Linked DNA regions of Ketobacter alkanivorans. The protein of the gene in region 1 interacts with the protein of each later gene in a pairwise test. Links are inferred from orthologs where the notes say so. Each region holds a gene or a part of one and is shown on either strand. Other genes may lie near its edges.

Evidence for each region.
Region 2: the proteins of ybgC (region 1) and plsB interact in binary tests that used the Escherichia coli proteins (3 or more experiments, as listed by UniProt). The link is inferred for Ketobacter alkanivorans from one-to-one orthologs.

The regions. Positions count from the first base shown.
Region 1 is NZ_CP022684.1:4,667,397-4,675,270, forward strand. What follows is about bases 245-3,193. They hold ybgC (tol-pal system-associated acyl-CoA thioesterase), read left to right. Parts: upstream 245-1,491; coding sequence 1,492-1,896; downstream 1,897-3,193. Other genes in these bases: ruvA (Holliday junction branch migration protein RuvA), read left to right, coding at 245-436; ruvB (Holliday junction branch migration DNA helicase RuvB), read left to right, coding at 459-1,499; tolQ (protein TolQ), read left to right, coding at 1,923-2,606; tolR (protein TolR), read left to right, coding at 2,622-3,059; tolA (cell envelope integrity protein TolA), read left to right, coding at 3,063-3,193. In the rest of the region: more of ruvA, read left to right, coding at 1-244; more of tolA, read left to right, coding at 3,194-3,803; Tol-Pal system beta propeller repeat protein TolB, read left to right, coding at 3,834-5,129; peptidoglycan-associated lipoprotein Pal, read left to right, coding at 5,210-5,731; tol-pal system protein YbgF, read left to right, coding at 5,735-6,553; 7-carboxy-7-deazaguanine synthase QueE, read left to right, coding at 6,615-7,259; 7-cyano-7-deazaguanine synthase QueC, read left to right, coding at 7,261-7,874.
Region 2 is NZ_CP022684.1:1,046,583-1,054,635, forward strand. The notes cover bases 1,681-4,808. They hold plsB (glycerol-3-phosphate 1-O-acyltransferase PlsB), read left to right. Parts: upstream 1,681-2,057; coding sequence 2,058-4,559; downstream 4,560-4,808. Other genes in these bases: Kalk_RS04395 (ABC transporter ATP-binding protein), read right to left, coding at 1,681-1,737; Kalk_RS04405 (class I SAM-dependent methyltransferase), read right to left, coding at 4,587-4,808. Also shown: Kalk_RS04385 (GldG family protein), read right to left, coding at 1-71; Kalk_RS04390 (ABC transporter permease subunit), read right to left, coding at 86-820; more of Kalk_RS04395, read right to left, coding at 820-1,680; more of Kalk_RS04405, read right to left, coding at 4,809-5,357; Kalk_RS04410 (hypothetical protein), read right to left, coding at 5,392-5,778; Kalk_RS04415 (undecaprenyl-diphosphate phosphatase), read right to left, coding at 5,905-6,711; Kalk_RS04420 (acyl-CoA thioesterase), read right to left, coding at 6,743-7,177; tRNA (adenosine(37)-N6)-threonylcarbamoyltransferase complex dimerization subunit type 1 TsaB, read right to left, coding at 7,223-7,924; Kalk_RS04430 (ATP-dependent DNA helicase), read right to left, coding at 7,992-8,053. UniProt on the Escherichia coli protein: Catalyzes the transfer of an acyl group from acyl-ACP to glycerol-3-phosphate (G3P) to form lysophosphatidic acid (LPA). This enzyme can utilize either acyl-CoA or acyl-ACP as the fatty acyl donor.

The DNA.
Region 1 (7,874 bases):
GCTTTTATACGGCTTCTTTGACAAGGATGAGCGCGAACTGTTTCGATTGCTGATTAAGGTAAACGGAGTCGGCCCAAAAATGGCGCTGGCTATCCTTTCCGGCATGGAAGGAGCAGAATTCGTGCGCTGTGTTCAGGATCATGACACCAATACTCTGGTAAAATTGCCCGGCGTTGGCAAGAAGACAGCCGAGCGCCTTGTGATCGAAATGCAGGATCGAGTAAAGGCCTTCAATCACTGGGAGCCGCAGCCTGAGCTAACTCCGGTGGCCAATCAGCAGCGCAGCGCACGGGCAGAAATTAACGACGCAGAAAGCGCTTTGATTGCGTTGGGCTACAAGCCTACCGAGGCCGCCAAAGCCATTGCCGCCATTGATGGAGAAGGCCTGAAAAGCGAGGAAATCATCCGTCAGGCGCTCAAGCGCATGGTTAACTGAATAACACCAAAACGAAGCCATTATGATCGAATCTGATCGTTTAATATCACCACAGACCAATAAAGAAGACGCCCACGACCGTGCCATACGGCCCACAACCCTGGCTGATTACACTGGGCAGGAAGCCGTGCGTGAGCAGATGGATATCTTTATTTCTGCCGCTCGGGGGCGCAGTGAGGCGCTGGATCACACCCTGATCTTTGGCCCGCCCGGTTTGGGTAAAACCACATTGGCTAACATTATCGCCAATGAGATGGGCGGCAGTCTGAAGAGCACCTCTGGTCCGGTACTGGAAAAAGCCGGTGATTTGGCCGCGCTGCTTACCAATTTGGAGGAGGGTGATGTTCTGTTTGTGGATGAAATCCACCGCCTGAGCCCGATGGTAGAAGAGATCCTCTACCCGGCGATGGAAGACTATCAGTTGGACATCATGATTGGTGAAGGCCCAGCGGCCCGATCCATTAAAATCGATTTGCCGCCGTTTACCCTGGTGGGTGCTACTACCCGAGCCGGGCTGCTGACATCACCGCTGCGGGATCGTTTTGGCATCGTGCAGCGGCTCGAATTCTATTCGGTTGAGGAGCTGTCCCGCATTGTTACTCGTTCCGCCCATATATTAGGAGTCGAGATGGAGCCTGCTGGTGCCGTTGAGGTGGCTAAACGCAGTCGTGGCACGCCTCGGATAGCCAACCGTCTGTTGCGCCGGGTGCGTGATTTTGCAGAGGTGAAAGGTGATGGCCATGTGACTGTTGATGTGGCGTCGCGGGCTCTGGATATGCTTAAGGTGGATTCTCACGGCTTTGATACCATGGATCGCCGCCTGTTACTGACCATTATGGAAAAATTCGATGGCGGCCCGGTTGGGCTTGAAAGTCTGGCTGCAGCCATCAGCGAGGAATCGGGAACCCTGGAAGACGTAATCGAACCCTACCTTATTCAGCAGGGCTTTATGATGCGTACACCCCGCGGCCGCGTGGCCACTCGTACGGCCTATCAGCATTTTGGTCTTAACCCGCCCCGGGAAAGCTCATCACCGACGTCGGATCTTTTCAGTAATGAGTGAATTTTTCATCCGCATTCGGGTCTATTTGGAAGACACCGACGCCGGTGGTATTGTGTACTACGTCAATTACCTGAAATTTATGGAGCGCGCTCGTACCGAGTTATTGCGCAGCCTGGGCTCCGAGTTCAGTGAGCTATACAGCAAGCGGTTGCAGTTTGTGGTACACAGCCTTGAGGCTCAATACCGGAAACCAGCCCAGGCTGATGACGAGTTAATCATCACCGCCCATGTTGAAAAAATTGCCCGCACCTATATTCTCTTCGCGCAGCAGGTACGCAGAGGGGAAGAGTTAATGTGTGAAGCGAAAATAAAAGTCGCCTGTGTGGATGCCGACAAGCTCAAACCCGCACCCATACCTGAACAATTGCAACAACAATTTGCCGCCGTTACGGCCTGAATAGGAGAGCACCGCTCGTGGAATCAATGTCCGTTGTCAGCCTGATCATCAACGCTTCAATCGTCGTGCAGTTGGTCATGCTAATCCTGTTCACCCTGTCCATGATTTCCTGGTACATGATCTGGCAGCGTCAGACAGTCTTGTCCAAAACCACCAAGGCACTGCAAAACTTTGAAGAGCGCTTCTGGTCGGGCATGGATCTTAGCCGCCTGTTCGTGCAAGTGAACACCGAGCCCAATCATTTCAGCGGTGAGGAGAATATCTTTCGCGCCGGTTTTAAGGAGTTTGCGCGCTTACGCAAAGGTGGTGGCAGCGAAGCCGAAGCCGTCATGGAGGGAACTGAGCGTGCCATGCGCGTAGCGTTGCTGCGTGAGCAGGAAAAGCTCGAGCTTCATCTGTCGTTCCTGGCGACTGTCGGTTCCACCAGCCCCTATATCGGACTGTTCGGTACTGTTTGGGGCATCATGCATTCCTTTTTGGCGTTGGCCAATCAAACGCAGGCGACGTTATCGGTGGTGGCACCGGGCATTGCCGAAGCGCTGATAGCCACTGCAATCGGGTTGTTTGCCGCCATCCCGGCCGTTATCAGCTACAACCGGTTTTCATCGGTTGTTGATCACCTGTTACATAACTATGAAACGTTCATGGATGAGTTTTCCAGCATCCTGCACCGTAAAGCCCACGCCAGCGAAGCAGAGGCCAAAGCCTGAGGGCGGTAGAACTCTATGTCGCAGAAACGAACCACAGTAAGACGTAAACCTCTTTCTGAAATCAACGTCGTACCCTACATTGACGTCATGCTGGTGTTGCTGGTGGTGTTCATGATCACCGCACCCATGATGACCTCGGGCGTGAAAGTGGACTTGCCGGATGCCAACGCCGAACCCCTGGTGCTGCCCAAAGATCAGCAATATGTCATCGTTTCGGTGGATCACAATGGTCAGTACTTCGTCAGCAGTGCCGATGACAAGCAAACCCCCAAAGCGCTACCGGACATTGTAAAATCGGTAGCGGCCCTGAAGCAGGCCAAACCCGATACTCCTGTGCTTATGGAAGGAGATGAGCGGGTAGCCTATGGCTTGGTGATGCGCATGATGATCGCCCTGCAGCAGGCTGGGGTGAATGATGTAGGGTTGGTCACCGAAAGCGGATCAGGGGAGTAGCCCTTGTCCTTCCCCGCTCTTGATCTTGCCTCGCTTATTAAGGCCATACTGGTGCATGTGCTGGTGGTGGCGCTGTTGTTTTTTAATTGGCCTGACAGTGCAGAAGTGATCGAGCTGAAACCGTTGCCCCAGCATGTGACCGCTGTGGTAGTGGAGAAGCCCAAGCCCGATAAACCCAAGGCAGCGCCGAAACCTGCGCCCAAGCCTGCGGTCAAACCCAAACCTAAGCCAAAACCACAAGAGAAGCCGAAACCCAAGCCGGTTCCCAAGCCAACGCCAAAACCCAAGCCGAAACCAGCACCGGCGCCTAAGCCAGCTGCCAAACCGGCAGAAAGCCCCAAGCCGTCCAGTGCGTTTAGCGATCTGTTGAAGCAGGAGATGGAGGCGCTGAAAGATGATGAGGTGGAACCGGTACAGGGCGTAACCGGTAGCGAAACCGCGCAGCAGCTTGATGAAATTCTGCAGTATAAGGCCATCATCCAGCAGACCATGAAGCGCTATTGGGCAAGGCCACCCAGCGCCCGTAACGATATGGTCGTTACTCTGGATATCAGCCTGTTGCCAGGTGGAGAAGTGAAAAATGTTACCATTGCCAAGTCCAGCGGCAGTGGTGCATTTGATAGCTCAGCTGTGCAGGCCGTACAGCGAGCGGGGCGTTTCAGCGTTCCGCCTGATCCGATTTTATTTGATAGGCATTTCCGCAATTTTAAGATGCGGTTCAAGCCTGGAGATCTACGTTTTTAACCGCGCCGCAAGGCAATCAAGAGAGAAGTTATGAAATATATAATGGTCGTTTTGTGCTGGCTGACGCTGTTTTCGGCGAGTGCTCGTGCTGAGCTGATTATCGAAATCACCGAGGGCATCACCGATGCCACTTCCATCGCAATTGTACCCTTTGCGTGGAGCGGGCCTCGACTGAAAGAAGATGTGGCCTACATCGTGTCTGCCGATTTGCACCGTTCTGGTCAGTTTGCACCGTTGGAACGCTCAAAAATGTTGAGTTTTCCCTCCCAAGAGAACCAAGTCTTTTTTCGTGATTGGCAATCCAAGACCAATGGCGCTGAATACCTGGTGATTGGCCGTATGAGTGGCACCAATGACGGCAAGTACCGTATCGACTATCAGCTTTTTGATGTGTATCAGCAGCGCACGGTGAACAGGTGGTTTGCCACCGGCACCGACTTGCGTGCCATGGCCCACCATATCAGCGATGTGCTCTATCAGGAGCTGACGGGTATTCGTGGAGCCTTTTCCACCAGAATGGTGTACGTCACCATGGAATACCTCAACACCACCGGCAAACGCACTCAGCGCTATCGGCTTTATATCTCTGATGTAGATGGTTATAACGATCAGATATTGATGGAGTCCAGTGAACCGATCCTGTCTCCCAGTTGGGCGCCGAATGGTCGGCATGTAACCTATGTGTCGTTCAAAAGTACGCGTCCGGCGATTTATATCATGGATACCAAAACTCGCCAGGAACAGAAAATAACCGGTTTCAGTGGTTTGAATGGTGCTCCCCGTTTTTCTCCCGACGGCCGCAGTATGGCAATGGTGCTCTCAAAAGATGGCAATCCCGAGATCTACACCATGGAGCTTCGTACCGGAAAACTTAAGCGAATTACTAACCATTACGCTATTGACACGGAGCCAACTTGGGCGCCAGATGGACGAAGTCTCATTTTTACCTCAGAAAGAGGCGGTTCCCCACAAATATATCGACAATATCTTGATTCGGGAAAGGTTGAACGCTTAACATTCGATGGCAACTATAATGCGCGCCCGGCGCTGACTCCTGATGGACGATTCCTGGCAATGGTGCACCGTTCGAATGGGATCTTTCACATTGCAGTGAAAGATTTGGTTCGGGGAACCTTCAACGTGCTGACGGAAACGGATCTCGATGAATCTCCCAGTATTGCACCAAATGCTAGCATGATCATCTACGCCACTATGGATAAGAATCGAGGGGTTTTGGCCGCCGTTTCGTTGGATGGCAGAGTGAAAGTGAAGCTGCCTTCACGGATCGGGGATGTGCGAGAACCTGCTTGGTCGCCATTTATGTAAAAAAAATGTTGCAAGCCTGTTTAAAAACTTTAAACGAACCACTAATATCTGCCAGGAGTTTCCACTCTTAGGAGTTAAATATGTCCATGTTAAACCGTAATGCCTTTTTTGCTCTGATTGCTGCTGTTGCGATTTCTGCCTGTAGCTCTACCCCTGAAGACACAACTGAACCAGCACCTGCGCCAGCACCTGAATACTCAGCAACCGATAATGAGGTTCAAGGTGGTGATTACGGTGCTCAGGAACAAACCGATCCTGCGTTGCAGAATCGAGTTGTTTACTTTGATTTCGATAAGGCCAATATCCGTCCTGACGCAATTGCAACTCTGCAGGCGCACGCTCAGTACCTGTCCCAAAATCCAGGTGCCCGTGTACGTGTAGAAGGTCATGCTGATGAGCGTGGCACTCGTGAGTACAACATGGCTCTGGGTGAGCGTCGTGCCAAGGCTGCTGCCAGCTTCCTGGCTGCAAACGGTGCATCTGCTTCCCAGCTGGAAATCATCAGCTACGGTGAAGAGCGTCCAATCGCTCTGGGTCATGCCGAAGGCTCTTGGTCTCAAAACCGTCGTTCTGAACTGAACTACACGTCTGAAGCTCCTTAATTGATGCTTCGAACGTTACTGGTTCTTGCTATATCAACGGCTGCCGCTTCTGCGGCGGCCGTTCCTCCCTACGAACCCCTGCCTAAGACTAAATCCACATCATCCTCTGTGCCTGCACAAGCACCGGTTGATAGCGGTTCAGGTCAATATTCTGGGTACTCCGGAACTGATACGAGCTTTTCGTACAGCCCTGCTGTTGATAACAGCACACCATCGGCTACCGGGACAGGCTCTCCGAGTTGGGATACTTTATCCCAGATCCAGCAGATGCAGCAGGAGATGCTGGAGCTGCGCGGTATGGTGGAAGAGTTAAAGCATCAAGTTGATATCATGCAGAAGCAGGAGCGCGAGCGCTATCTGGATCTGGACATGCGCATCAATCAGATGCAGTCAGGTGCGGCAGCCAAGCCATCTGCCGGGGTTGCTGCTCCCACTGTGGCCAAAGGTGATGATAAAGCGCTGTATGAGCGCGCCAGTGATTTGCGCAAGGGTGGTAAGTACGCAGAAGCCATCGCCGTATTGCAGCAGTTATTGCAGCAGTCGCCATCGGGCTTGTATGCACCCTATAGTGAATATTGGTTAGGTGAGCTCTATATGGTCTCCGATCCGGTGGATCTGGATCTGGCCAAACGGCATTTCATCAATTTGCTGGCCAATCATCCCGACCACGTCAAAGTGCCAGACGGCATGTATAAGCTCGGCAAGCTTTATGCTGGCAAAGGTGAAACCACCAAAGCCAAAAGCACCCTTAATGAGTTGGTCAGGCAATATCCAGACAAGTCAGCTGCAAAACTGGCGAAGGATCTGCTTAAAACCCTGTAAGCCCTGTAAACCGTGTCAGCCTTGGGTTAATATTGCCCGTTTTGTATGATCGGGGTAGGGTGTGACACAACTACGCATTACCGAAATATTCTATTCGCTGCAGGGTGAGGCCCGTACCATCGGGCTGCCCACGGTGTTTGTGCGCCTGACGGGTTGTCCGTTGCGTTGCCAGTACTGTGACACGGCCTATGCTTTCTCCGGTGGAGAAATGCGCTCAATAGACCAAATCCTCGCAGAGGTGGCTTCTTATCAGCCGCGCTATATCACGGTTACCGGTGGCGAGCCTCTGGCTCAACCCAATTGCCAGCAATTGCTTACTGCATTGTGCGACGCGGGTTATCAGGTATCCCTTGAGACCAGCGGGGCGTTGGATATTGCCGGCGTAGACCCCCGTGTCAGCGTGGTAATGGATCTGAAAACGCCAGATTCAGGCGAATCTCACCGTAATCTTATGGCTAATATCCCTCATTTGAAGCCCGATGATCAGATCAAGTTTGTGATCTGTAGTCGACAGGATTATCAGTGGGCCCGTTTAAAGCTGGATGAGCTGCAGTTGGCGGAACGGGTGGGCGACGTGTTGTTTTCCCCCAGTTTCAATCAGATTCGCCCTTCAGAGCTGGCTGATTGGATTGTTGAGGATCGCCTGCCGGTGCGATTCCAGCTGCAGTTGCATAAATTGTTGTGGGCTGATGAGCCGGGGCATTGATATGGCAGAGCATACTTCAGATAAGAAAATAGCCTTAGTCTTGTTATCCGGCGGTTTGGACTCCGCCACCTGTCTGGCCATCGCCCGCAGCCAGGGTTATGAATGTTACGCCATCAGTTTTGAATATGGCCAGCGTCACGATTCCGAGCTGCAGGCAGCCGAACGGGTGGTTAATGCACTCGGGGCCAAAGAGCTTAAGACCATTCACATCAATATGGGTGATATCGGTGGTTCTGCACTGACGGATAAAGCGATTGATGTGCCGGAATCCCCCACCGAAGGTATCCCGGTGACCTATGTGCCAGCCCGTAACACGGTGTTTTTGTCGCTGGCGCTGGGGTGGGCTGAGGTGTTGGATGCCGATGCCATTTTTATCGGTGTCAACGCCGTGGATTATTCAGGTTACCCCGATTGTCGCCCTGAATTCATTGAGGCGTTTGAACGTTTGGCAGCACTGGCAACAAAGCGCGGAGTGGAGGGCAACCCTATTAGCATTCAGGCACCTCTGTTGCACCTTTCCAAATCGCAGATTATTCACAAAGGTATAGCGTTGGGCGTGGATTACGGCTTAACGGTCTCATGCTATCAGGCAGACGCAGAAGGTCGTGCATGTGG
Region 2 (8,053 bases), 3.6 Mb from region 1 along the record:
AGTGTTGAAAACAATACAACCACTGCCAGCACGACAAGGCCGGCACCTGAAAACCATTTGCTTACTCGCATTGTGTCGGCTCCTCTTAGCTGGCTTTTTTCATATCAATGACAATTGCAGTGGCCATCAGCCAGCCCACAATCATGATGCAGAAATACACAATATCCCGCAGATCAAGAACGCCTTTGGCAAAAGCGTTGAAATGCGTGAGAAAGCTTAATGCAGCGATGGATTCCATCACCCAATCTGCCATCCAGCCAGGCACCCACCCCATGACGATGTCCATTCCGCTTACCATCATCAGAAAGCACACGACTACGGTGAGAATAAAGGCGATCACCTGATTTTTAGTGCAGGCTGAAATACACGACCCTACCGCCAGCATGGCTCCCGCCATAAACCAACTGCCAACGTAACTGCCCAATATCACGCCATTATCAGGATCGCCCAGATAATTCACGGTAAACCACATGGGAAACGTCAAAAACAACGCAATACCCGTAAATACCCATGCAGCCAGATACTTGCCCAGCACCATATCACGCAGGCTGATCGGCAGTGTCATCAACAGCTCGAGGGTTCCACTTTTACGTTCCTCTGCCCATAACCGCATCGACAATGCAGGCACCAAGAACAAATACAGCCAGGGATGGTAATTAAAGAACGCCTTAAGATCCGCCTGCCCGTTCTGAAAAAAACCGCCGAAGAAGAACGCGAACGAACCCGCCAGCACTAAAAAGATAACGATAAATACGTAAGCCAATGGCGTTGCAAAATAGCTGGCCAGCTCCCGCTTAAATACGACTGATAGCTGACTCATCACGCCACCTCCCCTGTGATCGTACGAAACACCTCATCCAGACGGCCACGCTCTACGTGCAGCTCGTCAACCTGCCAGCCGTGCTTCTGGATCAAATTATTCACCGGAGCAAACAGCGCGGCACCGGATCGAGGAAACACCACGATCTTATGCTCGTCGACTTCAACACTGGCTACCTCAGGCAGCTTCACCAGCTCGCTTTCGGCATTAGCGGCGCTTTGCAAGCTCATGGTGACCGCGCCGTGATAACGAGAACGGGCCTCCAATTGATCGGGGGTGCCGTCCGCCAAAATACGGCCACCGGCAATGATGATTGCACGAGAACACACGGCAGAGACCTCTTCCAGGATATGGGTGGATACGATAACGATCTTGTCCTTGGAAAGATTGGCAATGAGGCTGCGTACCTCCTGCTTTTGATTAGGGTCGAGGCCGTCGGTGGGCTCGTCCAGAATCAGTACCTTAGGATCGTGAATGATCGCCTGCGCCAGCCCCACCCGGCGCTTGAAGCCTTTTGACAGTGTTTCGATGGATTGGTCGAACACCGCACTCAACTGCAGCGCAGCTTCCACCCGCTGTACTCTGGCATTCAGATCTGCACCACGAAAACCGCGAATCTGACCTATAAAATTCAAAAATTGGCGTGGCGTCATATCGCCATAACTGGGGGCCCCTTCCGGCAGATAACCAATCAGCTCTTTGGCTTTCAAGGGTTGCTCGGTGGCATCATGACCAAATACAGTCACTTTACCGGAGGTAGGTGCCATAAAACCGGTGATCATCTTCATGGTGGTGGATTTACCGGCTCCGTTAGGGCCCAGAAAACCCAGCACCTCCCCCGGTGCCACTGAAAAAGAAAGGCCGTTTACCGCCGTAAACTGGCCAAATGTCTTAGTGAGATTGTCGATTCTGATCATGTTTGTTTCCTGTTGCTCCTGGCAGCGTGCGATAACATTCGCTCAGACACGAAAAGACAGTTAAACGTTAGATAGTTTGTCATAAGCGCGTTGGCTTATCCTGAAAACGCCTTTTTGACAGAGCCGGCTGCGGAAAGTTCTGAGAAATTTCACCCCCCGGCCCGCCGGTAATATGAGTTCACAACACTGACTTTTCAACCGCTTATTTTGCTATATCGTACACATTAATGCTTTGTTACAGTGAACGATGTAAGATTTTTGCCTAAGCCGTCGTTAGGCAGTAGACTGCAGCCATTTTGAAGGACTCTATAGGTAGTTACATGACTCACTGGTTAGGATTGGATCTGCTGCTCATCTGGCTAATCAAGCAATTTCTGTTCTGGATGGTACGTGCCAACGTGCAACCAGAGTCACGGGAAAGCCTGAATGTTGACCCCAATCTTCCGGTTTGCTATGTACTGAAAAACGAGTCTATCGCCGATTACCTGGTGATGGCCCGCGAGTGCAGTAACCTGGGCCTTCCGGATCCTACCAAAGGCCTGCAGGTGGGCCAGTATCACCATAAACGGGCCTCTTATTTCCTGACCGCCAAGGGCTGGTTTTGGGAGCGCAAAGAAAAAGCACTGGCACAACCACAAAAACTTCTCAAGATGATTGATGAACTGGAGAAAAACCCAGAGCTGGATGTGCAGCTGGTGCCGGTTTCTCTGTTCTGGGGGCGCGCCCCCGCCCGTGAGAATTCCATATTTAAAATCATTTTTTCTGACACTTGGCGCGTACCGGGTCTGCTGCGCAAATTGCTTATCATAATGATCCAGGGCCGTCAGACGGTGGTTCACTTCGATGAGCCCGTATCTTTGCGCAAAATGCTGGATGAGGGGCTCCCCAAAGAGCGTGCGATCCGCAAACTAGGCCGTGTATTCCGCACCCACTTCCGCCGATTGCGCGAGGCCGTGATCGGGCCTGACCTGTCCCATCGCCGCACCATGGTAAACGCCCTTCTGCGCATGCCCAGCGTTACCGCCGCCATCGAATCAGAAGCCAAACGCAACGGTAAAGGCGACAAGCGAAAAGCCGCCGCCACCGCACGCAGTTACGCCAATGAAATTGCGGCCGATTATTCCCATTCTGTTATACGCATCTATTACCTGGTGCTGACCTGGCTTTGGAACAAACTTTATAACGGCGTCTCCGTCAACGGAATGGATCGTCTGAAGAAGGTTGCCACCGATAACGAAGTGATTTACGTACCCTGCCACCGTAGCCACATCGACTATCTATTGATGTCCTATTTGCTGTTCCGCTACGGCATGGTGCCGCCTCACATTGCCGCAGGTGTAAACCTGAATATGCCGGTGGTAGGCCCCATTCTGCGACGCGGCGGCGCTTTCTTCTTACGTCGCAGCTTCAAAGGCAACCGACTTTATACCGCCGTTTTTAATGAATACCTCAACATGACCTTCGACCGGGGCTTTTCCGTCGAGTATTTCGTCGAAGGCGGCCGCAGCCGCACCGGCCGACTGTTGGCACCCCGCCCTGGAATGCTGTCCATGACCGTGCGCAGCTTCCTCCGCACCCGGCGACGTAACTTCGTGTTCGTCCCTGTCCATATCTGCTACGAGAAAGTGCTGGAAGGAGGCACTTATCTGGGTGAACTGTATGGCAAGGAGAAAAAACAGGAATCCATTTTCGATATTTTCCGCACGCTGAACAAAATTCGCGGCACCTTCGGCCAGGTCTATGTAAATTTTGGTGAACCGATTCACCTGAACGATGCACTGACCAACGCAGCGCCCGATTGGCGACAGTTCCAGTACGACGATAACAAACCACCCGCCTGGGTGTCCGAGACCGTCGATAGTGTCGGAACCGGTATCATCACTGGCATCAACAACGCTGCGGTAGCCAACCCCATCAATCTAATGAGCATCGTTTTGCTGTCCACGCCCAAACAAGCCATGGATGAAGGCGCACTGGCAAAGCAATTGGATTTCTATTTAGACTTCTTGCGCAAGGTTCCCTATACCGACCTGGTGGTGGTACCCGACATAAGCGGCGCAGACGTCATTGCATACTGCGAACGCATGGAAGTACTGACCCGTCAGAAGCATGCACTCGGGGACGTGATTCGTCTTACCGATGACAAAGCGCTGCTGATGAGTTACTACCGCAACAACATCATTCATCTATTTGCGTTGATTTCACTGGTGGCCTGTCTGGTACAGAACAACCGCAGAATCAAACGACAAACACTGACCAAGCAGATCAGCCAGCTGTACGTGTTTTTCAAATCTGAGCTGTTTATGCATTGGCAGGATGAGGACATCCCTGGGGTAGTGGAACGCAGCCTGGCGCTGCTGGTAGAACATGGTTATCTGATTGCCAATGAAAAGGAAGTGTGGGCACCGGATAGTCGCTCCACCGAATTCATGCACCTGAGCATTCTGGCCAATACCACCAAGCAATCTTTGGAGCGCTTCTTTATCGCGGTGGAGATTTTGGTGAAAGCAGGCTCAGGGAAATTACAGCGCGCCCAGCTGGAGAACGCCTGCACCATGCTGGCCCAGCGCATGTCGTTGTTACACGAATTCAGCGGCCCCGAGTTCTCAGACAAATCATTGTTCCGTAACTTTATCCAAGCCCTGGTAAAAAGCGAAGTTCTGAATGTGAATGACAGTGGCAACCTGACGTTCGGTGATGCCCTGTTACGCTCCCATGAAGATGCACATTCCCTGCTGGGTGAAGATACCCGCCAAAGCATCCAGCAAATCGCAGACATGGATCTGGAAAAAGAGTTCAGCGAAGCAAACGCCGACAAATAATTGCCGAACTGACTGCCTGATTGAAGGTTACACCGGGTACACATCAAACCGGCTGCTCTTACCCAGCAGCTGGTAGCCCGGTTTACGCCCCGCCACACTATCGGCCTTGCGTGGGCGCTTCACTACCACACGCTTACGAGCAACCTCCAGAGCAATCTCCATCAATGCGTCAGCGTCCATATCATCCCCCACCACATCTCGAAACAGGCGCATTTCCTTTTTTACCAACGCGTGCTTGGTGCGTTCAGGGAACATTGGATCCAGATACACCACATCTGGCCGCTCTGACTCTGCAAGCTGTGCCAAAATTGAATGCGCGACACCCCACTGAAGTTGAATCCGCTCCGCCACTGCTGCACCCTCTGGTGAGTAGCGGGCTCGATCCAAGCCGTCGGCCAAAAGACAGGCAATTGCCGGATGGCGCTCTATTGCAGTAACCGCAAATCCTGCGGCCGCCAGAATAAAGCTATCACGACCCAGCCCGGCAGTGGCGTCCATTACGCGCAGCGGATCCTTGCTGCGCCCGGCCACTGCTTTCACGATCATTTCATGCTGCGCCCGCATAAAACGAAAGCCTGTTTTGCCGTGAATAAAATCCACTGTCACCGGGTTTCCCAGCTCCTTGTCCAGCGGCCGCAACTGAACCACACCATCACGCCATTCCAGCACGGCTTTCAACCCTGCTTGATCCTGCCCCTGGCTGGACCAATGGCCATCCAAACACGCCAACGGCAGGTGAAGTTGACGGACACGATCACGAAAGTCAGGCTGATCGACAGCAATCCAGGTAGCGCTCACTATAAAAACTCGCTTGAATCAAAAACGGGCAGTATTACACAAACAGATCGATGCCACCCAGAAACTCACCACTGCCTTGGGCTTCACGGCTAATCTGCTGGGTATTGGTATACGCTTGCAAGGCACGCTGATTGGACGATGGCAGCGTATTCTGCTCCACCGGGCGATAGTACTGATAGCTAGGTTGGGCGGCCTCAGGGCGACTGGCTGGAACCACTTGTTGCAAAGCGGAAGCCTGGCGGGCAGCTTCACTTATTTGGACATCAGACTGCTGAGGCGAGGGCCCTGTTTGAGATGAGCGCGCATTGCCCTGCGACGCGTCACGGGCACGGTCAACGGGTTGCTCAATGAGCCGGTTTTCATCCCGACCCTGCAACCCATTAGATACCGCAGATTGTATGGCGCTACCGCTTATTCGCATATCGATCCGGCAACCAACTCAACTCAATCAAACCCTGGGTAGTTAAGTATAGCTCTGCTGTAAAGACTGGCCATATTCACTGGCTGTCTAACCCGCATCAAAACCTGATCGGGGCTTGCAGCCTAATTAATTTAGCCCCACAAACATAAACAACGCCGCCCCAAGCAACAGTCGATATACCACAAACGGCGTCATACCAATGCGCTCAAGCAAACTCAGAAACACATGAATGCACAAAAATGCGCTGATCGAAGACGCCAGAATCCCCAGCACCATCAAATTCCAAGGTACCTCCTGACCGCTAACCGCAAGCTTGGCCGTTTCCAATGTGCCCGCTGCAACGATGATAGGAATGGACAGCAACATGGAAAAGCGCGCTGACGCCACTCGACTGAACCCCAGGAACAACGCAGCAGTCATGGTTATACCGCTGCGGGAGGTACCAGGGATCAATGCAATCGCCTGGGCCAAGCCGATCACCAACGCAATGGTCAGTGTCATTCGATCCAGTTCCAGCCTGCCATTACCCTGCTTATCAGAGGCCCAAAGCAACAAGCCGAACACCACCGTTGTACAAGCAATCACAAAACTGGTGCGCATGTTCATTTCAATAAAATCACTGAACAGTCCACCGAATATCACCGCCGGAATGGTGCCAATAATCACGGCAAACGCCAGGTTCAGATCCTGATTCATTGATCGGGTCTGCACACCCGTCACCATACCACCCAGCATGCGCCGGATATCATGATTGAAATAGGTCACAACCGCCATCAACGTACCTAGATGCACCGCCACATCAAAAGCCTGCCCCTGATCCGGCCAACCCAACACCTGCGACGGTAAAATCAAATGCGCGGAGCTGGAAACAGGCAAGAACTCCGTTAAGCCCTGGATGATGGCTAATACCAATGCCTGAAGAATGATATCCATGTATGAATCCTTTTTTATAATACTGCGAGCGTTAAACTGGTGCTGTTAACTGATATCCACTCACGAACTCCGGGGGCATACGCTTGGGTCTGCCGGAATCCACCGCAACACACACCCACTTGGTACAACCGCGCAACGCAGTCACCCCATCCTTTGGCCGAATCAATTGATACCGTCGAGTAATGGAAATTTTTTGATCATTCTCCGTGATCCAGGTTCCCATTACCAAGGTATCGCCATTGAAGGTCGCCGCCAGATAGTCCACTTCATGACGTCTTGCCACCATTGCCCGATTCAGTTCAGTGTATTTATCCCAACCCAAACCCAATGCCTGCGAATGGCCCCAGGCTACATCTTCCAACCAACTGACATAGACCACATTATTGGTGTGCCCCATGATATCGATATGATCATCCACAACCTGGATAACACGATAGAAAGAAGGTGCTCCGAAATCCCAATCCAGCGCATTCACTTCTGCCTGATTCATGGCTCACTCCCAATTTCTGTCTTATGAATGTTTGGTGGATTTCACTGCCACATTATTGCGCAGATAAACCGGTACCACCTGTTCTGCAGGAATCAGCTCCCCCGCCGCAAACCCCGTTTGTGCCAGAGCGAGAAGATCCAGCCCGTGGGGTAACAGAGAGGGTTGGCAATGTTGCAACGGCCCTGTGCCTAACTCAAGTAGCTTTTGGTAACACCAACCACTACCAGCACCATTCCAGCTTGATTCAGCCTGAATTGCCCCATGACTGGCCACTTCTTCCGGCTTGCAAACACACTCACGCCCCACCAACTCAACTGATCCAGCTCCGCTTATACGATAAGAGCCCCAGTAAACCTCCCCCATGCGCGCATCGAATGCTGCGTGGCACTGGGTCCAACCCATTTCACGCCAGGTTCGATGGGCCAGAACTGCCAGCGACGACACAGACACCACAGGCAGGCCTGCACCAAAGGCCAATCCCTGCACCATACCAGCGGCGATACGCAACCCGGTGAACGCACCCGGGCCACGACCAAAGGCAATGGCATCGAGGTCTGACAGGGCCACCCCTGCCTCTGCCAGCAAGGCATCAACCATGGGCAGCACCAACTCAGCGTGCTTGCGTGGTTCATCCGTATGTCGAAAAAGATCCCCGGCCCCGGTACTAAGCGCCACAGAACAAGCTTCAGAGGAGGTATCAATAGCAAGAATTTTGGCGGTCATACTGCAGCTCGCATCCTAAACAGAGGCGGCATTATCTCAGGTTTCCGCAACGCTGAAAAACCCGCAATCAAAATGGATCTCTACCAATGCCCATTTTCAGCAGAAAAGCATCCACCTCCTGCAGCGATT